2 regions of the Dyadobacter sp. 22481 genome follow, and region 2 is predicted to be linked to the other one. Evidence: riboswitches for the same ligand, from Rfam matches in the RefSeq annotation. Region 2 holds a riboswitch; the other holds the start of a gene.

Region 1 (3,415 bases), 860 kb from region 2:
TGTTGTTGAAGAAGGGCTATCCCGAAGCGGAGCAAGCGGCAGCGAAATAGGGAAAAATATAGGGTCATGTCAAAGATTCGAAGGTTATTTGGCTTTGTACGATAATGCAAAAGACTATGATTATCGCCCTGCTGTTGTTTGCACAGGGGGCAATTGGACAGCAGGCAAAAAGGCCCAATATCATTTTCCTTCTTACCGACGATCACCGCTGGGATGCGCTGGGTGCGATGGGAAACAATATTATCCAAACCCCGCACCTCGACGCGTTGGCGAAACGGGGAATTTTGTTCCGGAATGCGCATGTAACCACGGCCATATGCATGGTGAGCCGCGCAAGTTTGTTGAGTGGTCAATACATGTCCAGGCACGGGATCAACGATTTTAATGTGGATTTCAAACCCGCTGCCCTGGCCGACACCTATCCGGCATTGCTGAAAAAGGCGGGTTACAAGATTGGTTTCATAGGTAAATTCGGGATCGGGGTGAAGAATCAGCCGGATACGCTGTTTGATTACTGGGCTGCGAAAAAGGAAGGCCAGCCACCATATGAGCTGGTCAATCAAAGCGGTCATCTCATTCACCACACCGATAGTGTCGGCAAGGATATTACGCAATTTCTAGAACGTTTTGCGGGTAAGGAAGCCCCTTTCTGCCTTTCGGTAAGCTTCAAAGCACCGCATGAGCTCGACGGTAACCCGCCGCAATATCCCGTTCAGAAGCGTTTCAAACCCTTATACGAAAACGTAAAAATCCCCGACCCGCTCACTGCCGCGCCGCAGTATTGGGACAGCCTCCCGGCATTCTTTCGCACCGACCAGAACATCGGCCGCGACCGGTGGAAACCATTGCTATCGACGCCCGAACTGCGCCGGCAAACCACCCGCGATTACTACCGCCTCATTACCGGCGTCGACGAAGTAGTGGGCAATATGGTAGCGCAGCTCAAAGACCTGAAAATCGATCAGAATACCCTCATTATCTTCATGGGTGATAATGGCTTTTCGCTTGGCGAGCATGGTTTGGAAGGTAAGTGGTTTGGTTTTGAAGAATCCATTCGTGTGCCGCTGATCATCTCCGGTGGCGCGTTGCCGAAAAGCCTGCAAGGCCGGTCCTCCAATCAACTTGCATTGAATATCGATATTGCGCCGACTATTCTTTCTGCCGCAGGCCTACGAGCACCATCCGCTGTTCAGGGCTACAATCTCCTCGCAGTCGAGCAAAAGAAGTTGCCGGCCCGCAAGGATTTTTTCTACGAACATACCTACCTGGGAAGCCCCCGCTTGCCGAAAGTGGAAGGTGTTGTGACTGAGGATTTGAAATACATGCTTTACACAGAGCATGGGTATGAGGAGCTTTACGATAATGCCAAAGATCCGCATGAGACGGTGAACCTTGCGAAGCGTTCTTCGGAGAAAACGCACTTGGCAAAGCTTAGAAAGCGGTATGAAGAGTTGAAAAGAGAAGTGAAATAACGAGGGCGTTTGTTACCTGCGTTTCGAAAACAAGGGCGGAAATTTCAAAAAAACGCCCTCGTTATTTTGCATTCTTAAAATCTTTTATCAATCTTTGTCTATCGAATTTGTAGATTTATCGAGAACGAAGGGAGAGGTTAGGCTCTGTGATCTTCTGGCAACCTGTGACTCGTCAAGGTGCCCCAACCTAATTCTATTGATAAATCTGAAAATCCAACCACAGTAGTGAATCTGGTATTGCGTAGTAATCCAGGCTGTTGCAAGCCGTAGGGTACGTGTGCACTACCGCTGGCAAACTTTGATCAACAACAAACAAAGGCACATGGAAATTTATCTGGATAATGCGGCCACGACAGCGCTGGACCCGGAAGTGATTGAGGCGATCCTGCCATTTTTGACCACACATTACGCCAATCCTTCTTCTGCGCACAGTGCGGGAAGAAGAGTGAAAGAAGCAGTAGATAATGCGCGCCGTACAGTAGCGCATCTGCTGGGAGCTTCTCCGGAAGAGATTTATTTCACCGCCGGCGCGACGGAGGGAATCAACCTCGCATTGTCCGGTGCGATCCAGGCTTACGATCTCAGCCACGTCATCACCAGCCGCATCGAACACAAGGCGGTTTTACAAACGCTGAAACGCCACGAAAAAGAAGGCGATATCGAAACCAGTTTCGTGAAACTCGATGAGCGCGGCAACGTGGATCTGTACCATCTCGAAAACCTCCTTCGGGCGAACCCGCGCACGCTCATCGCACTTATGCACGGGAACAACGAGATCGGCAATGTGACGGATATTCAGGCGATCGGTTTGCTGGCCAGGCGGTATAATGCCGTGTTTTTTACCGACACAACGCAAACGATGGGCAAAGTGCAATTCGATCTGGCGGAAACGGATATCGATTTTCTTGTAGGATCGGCCCATAAGTTCCACGGCCCGAAAGGTGTTGGATTTATTTACATTCATAAAAAACACCACCTGAAACCGCTGATTTACGGCGGCGGACAGGAGCGCGGCCAACGTGGAGGGACGGAGAATGTCGTCGGGATAGTGGGGCTGGCTAAGGCACTCGAAGTTTCTTATCGCAATTTGGACGCAAGTCGGAGCAAGGTCTGTAAACTGAAACAATACCTTATTTCGAAGCTGGCGATCAGCGGTATCGAGGGTATTTGTTATAATGGCGAGAGTAAATCCATCGAAAACAGCGTTCCTAACGTGCTGAACGTGTCATTTCCCTGTTTGAGCACAGGAAGCGTGGTGGCGAAACTGGATCAGATCGGAATCGCGGTTTCGGGAGGGAGCGCCTGCCAGGGCGGGGGCGCGTCGCATGTGATACAGGCGCTGGCGTGCGAGGCCGATAAAGAGAACGTCCGCTTCTCATTTTCCAAATTCAATACTTTCGAAGAGCTGGACCTTGTGGTCAATGCCATCACGCGGATTTACGAATCCGATCCGGCTTTGTCCGCGCATACAGGCTGGAAAAGGACCGCCAGCTGGGCATAATTTGTGCAAAACAGGCGCCCGGGTATGGTAATGTCTTTTGTTGTATTACATTTGTATATTAAATCTATAAAATAAGTAGAGTAAACTTTCAATTCACATCATGAAAAGAAATCTAGTGTTGATTTTCCTCCTGTTCAGTGTCGCCTGGCTGCAACCGGTGCAGGCACAAACGATCCAGGTTGCCGGTAAGGTGACTTCCACCAAGGGCGAAACGCTGCCCGGCGTGACTGTCCTCATCAAAGGCACTTCCAAAGGCACATCCACCAACGGCGACGGCAATTACGCCATCGAGGCCGACGCCGGTTCGATATTGAAATTTTCGTTTATCGGTTTGAAATCCATTGAGTTACCCGTCCCGCGCGACGGCAGGCTCGACGTGCAGCTCGAAAGCGACGAGACAATCTTGCAGGAGGTAGTGGTTACTGCGCTCGGCATTGCCAAA
Region 2 (3,415 bases):
GATGAGTGACCCGCCTCGTTCCTGATTCTCGGGTTGCCGCGTTAGAATGGACCAGAGCTTACCAACATGCTCGGACACCGCATCATCCTTGTCAGTAACAAAATCGGAAGCAATATGCACCGGCATTCTGAAATGCGCCCGAATGAATGTTTCCATATCAAAGTCGGGCTCGTCCTTTTCCTGGTGATACCGTTCGATGATCAGGACCGGATCTTCTAGTGGGACGGCATCCGCGAATGTTTTGGAGTCGGAGAAAATGTGGCTGCATTGGACGTCACGAAACAGCGTTCCGTACAACTCCTCGGGAGAGATGTGAGCCTGGCCATAAGTGAATGATGGAGCAACAAAACCGTACAAAACAAACTGACTTTAAAGGGTTTCAGACTGGATTATAACTTATTTGACTTCTGTGAATTTAAGTTTTGGTAATAACATCGCATTCTCAATGAGTTTGATCTGAATACCAAGGATGCCAGCCTCCGCATTTGCGTCGACCTTCTCCGTGTCGTCGGTCGGCTTGTGATAGTCGTCGTGTCCGCCGGTATGGAAGAATAGCACGGGTATTTGTTTGGCGTAAAACGAACCGTGATCCGAGCCGCCGCTTCCCGCGTTGTCTGTAAAAAACTTCGTATCGCTTTTCACATCCTTAAAAATTACGGGCCATTCCGCGCTGGTACCATACCCGCCGATGCCCACGCCCCGGCCTGGATCGTAACGGCCGATCATGTCCATATTCGACATAAAGTTGATATCGGCCAAGGGTAACGTCGGGTTATTCACAAAATACCGCGAGCCGACGAGCCCCAGTTCTTCCGCTCCGAAAGCGATAAACAGGAAGTTATACGGCTCCTTTTTATCATTTCCTGAAAAATACCGCGCCAGTTCGAGCAATCCGGCCACGCCGGAGGCATTGTCGTCGGCGCCGTTATGGATTTGTCCTTCGGGTTTTTCGGCTTTGGAACTTCCCTGGCGGCCGAGGCCAAGGTGGTCAAAATGAGCGCCTATGACGATGGTATATTGGGCCCCGTTGTCGAGAAAGCCGATCACATTCCGGGTTTGGCGAACGCTATCGGGAACGACTATTCGTCGGATTTTCGCGGTGAAAGGCTGGTAATAGCCCTCGGTTCCTTTGGGTAAAAGATGGTACTTTTTGAATTGTTTCGCCACATACTTCGCAGCTTTCTCGTTCTCTTTGCTTCCCGTACCGCGGCCTTTCATTTTGTCGGAAGCCAGGTAGGAAATGTGCTTGCGGATGCTTTCCGGTGAAGGGGTTACAGACTGTCCGGATGCCTGCATAGCGCCCAAAACGAGCAGCAGACTGTGAAAAAAGATTCTCATTCGATATAAAATAGTTGACGGGCAAAGATAAGCTCTCGCAGCCCGGGCGAGCTCCGGCGACCGACAGAATTTTTGCATTTATTTGTATTTTCAGGCATCCGCACTTAATATTGCACCATCAATCAATTGCTTCCCTTGAACGGCGGTTGATTTATAAAGAAGAGGCGAGAGAATGGGCTCTATGAACCTCTGGCAACCTGCTACCACATCGGAGAAAGGTGCTAATTCCCACCTAAGTTATTAGGAGATATAAAATCAATTCGTGTGCTCTTACAGTTAGAAATTTCCGTAAGCCGATTGGCTTTAGTCTCGCAGCTACAACCGAAAATTTGTATTTCGGCTGTCCATTTTACCATGTGTTGAATTTAACCACGTGCTGTGGCTCTTATGCAAGCGGAACAGAAGACATTTAAATACCCGTATCCCTACACACTCGAAATGGGTGGTGAATTGCCAGGGTTTGAACTCGCATACACCACTTATGGAGAAAGGAACGCCAGCGACACCAATATCGTCTGGATTTGCCATGCGCTTACCGGTAGCTCCAATGCGACCGAGTGGTGGGATGGGCTCGTAGGCGACGACAAATATTTCAATCCTGCGCAGCATTTTATCATTTGTGTGAATGTGCTCGGCTCGGCATACGGCTCCACGGGGCCGCTTTCTGTAAATCCAAGGACGAACCATCCCTATTACCGCAACTTTCCGACACTTACCGTACGGGATGTCGTAGGAACATTAGATCTTTTGCGGCAGGAGCTGGCGATCAACAAGATCAAGATCTGCATCGGCGGGTCGCTTGGCGGGCAGCAGGCGCTGGAGTGGGCGGTCGAAAAGCCCGATTTGTTCGAAGAACTGATCCTGATCGCTTCCAATGCACTCCATTCACCCTGGGGTATCGCGTTCAATGAGTCCCAGCGGATGGCGATCGAGGCCGATCCGACTTTTGCGGAGGAAGGCCCGGACGCGGGAGCAATGGGCATGCGCGCGGCGCGGTCGATTGCATTGCTTTCGTACCGTAATTATGATACTTACAACTTTACGCAAGCGCGCGACAATCCCGACCAGATCGACGAGTTCCGTGCGTCGTCGTACCAGCAATACCAGGGCGACAAATTTGTGAAACGGTTCAATGCATTCTCTTACTGGGCGTTGTCCAAAATCATGGATTCGCATAATGTGGGTCGCAACCGCGGCGGGATCGTGCATGCGCTCGGGCTCGTGAAGGCGAAAACGCTGGTATTGGGCATTAAGTCCGATTTGCTTTTTCCACTTTCGGAGCAGCAATTCCTGGCCCGGCACATTCCGGATGCCGCATTCCAGGAGATCGATTCGCTGTACGGCCACGATGGCTTCCTGATCGAGTACAAGCAGCTTACGCAGGTGATCAGGGCGTGGCAGGAAACGAACGGGCAGTTGCAGATGGCGCGCATTCGTTAATGCATTCCTGGTGATATTATAAATCAAAACTCCCGATCGGTTGCCGGTCGGGAGTTTTGATTTGAATGTATTCCAAAATACTACTTCGAAAGGCTCAGCAACAGCTCCGGCTCGTTGGTGGTGATGTAATCCACATCCTTTTCGAGGAAGTATTTCAAATCTGCCTCATCATTTACTGTCCACACGTTGGTAGTCAGCTTTTTCTGGCGCATTGCGGGAATGTAATCCTCTTTTTTCTTCAAAACACTCAAATGGTAATCGATACCGTCGAGGCCGGCCGCCTGGATTTCGTCAGGCGTTTTGTCGCCGTTCAGGTATTCCACGTGTGCTTTCGGCGCGAGTTCTTTCACTTTCAGACAAACGTCCCAGCTGAATGCAATGTAGTCGGTAATCTTTTCCACCTTCATTTTCTTCACCAGTTCGACGCATTTGGTAGCCAATGCCAACGAGCGTTCCTTGCTGATTTTGGAAGTTTTAATTTCGAGAATCAAACGAGTCTTCTTTTGCTTCGAACCCGCCTTCAAATAGGCCTCCAAAGTCGGTAATGCTTCTCCATTCGCCAATTTGATCTTCGAAAGCTCGGCTGAATTGGTCGTTTCGATATTGGTTCCCTGGATCGAATGGTCGTGCAAAACAT

What was found. Region 2 has a riboswitch for S-adenosylmethionine ahead of ACTJJJ_RS22835 (homoserine O-acetyltransferase family protein). Riboswitches for the same ligand answer to the same signal wherever they lie in the genome.
Region 1: another riboswitch for S-adenosylmethionine. It lies ahead of ACTJJJ_RS19580 (cysteine desulfurase family protein); the one in region 2 lies ahead of ACTJJJ_RS22835 (homoserine O-acetyltransferase family protein).

The regions. Positions count from the first base shown of each region.
Region 1 is NZ_JBQENV010000003.1:135,331-138,745, reverse strand. Features, by position in the region: gene ACTJJJ_RS19590 (sulfatase) at 1-50, shown strand, start outside; gene ACTJJJ_RS19585 (sulfatase family protein) at 105-1,472, shown strand; SAM riboswitch class I at 1,585-1,678, shown strand; gene ACTJJJ_RS19580 (cysteine desulfurase family protein) at 1,795-2,973, shown strand; gene ACTJJJ_RS19575 (SusC/RagA family TonB-linked outer membrane protein) at 3,074-3,415, shown strand, end outside.
Region 2 is NZ_JBQENV010000003.1:991,115-994,529, reverse strand. Features, by position in the region: gene treA (alpha,alpha-trehalase TreA) at 1-357, opposite strand, end outside; gene ACTJJJ_RS22840 (M20/M25/M40 family metallo-hydrolase) at 397-1,338, opposite strand; SAM riboswitch class I at 1,487-1,594, shown strand; gene ACTJJJ_RS22835 (homoserine O-acetyltransferase family protein) at 1,726-2,778, shown strand; gene ACTJJJ_RS22830 (glycerophosphodiester phosphodiesterase) at 2,859-3,415, opposite strand, start outside.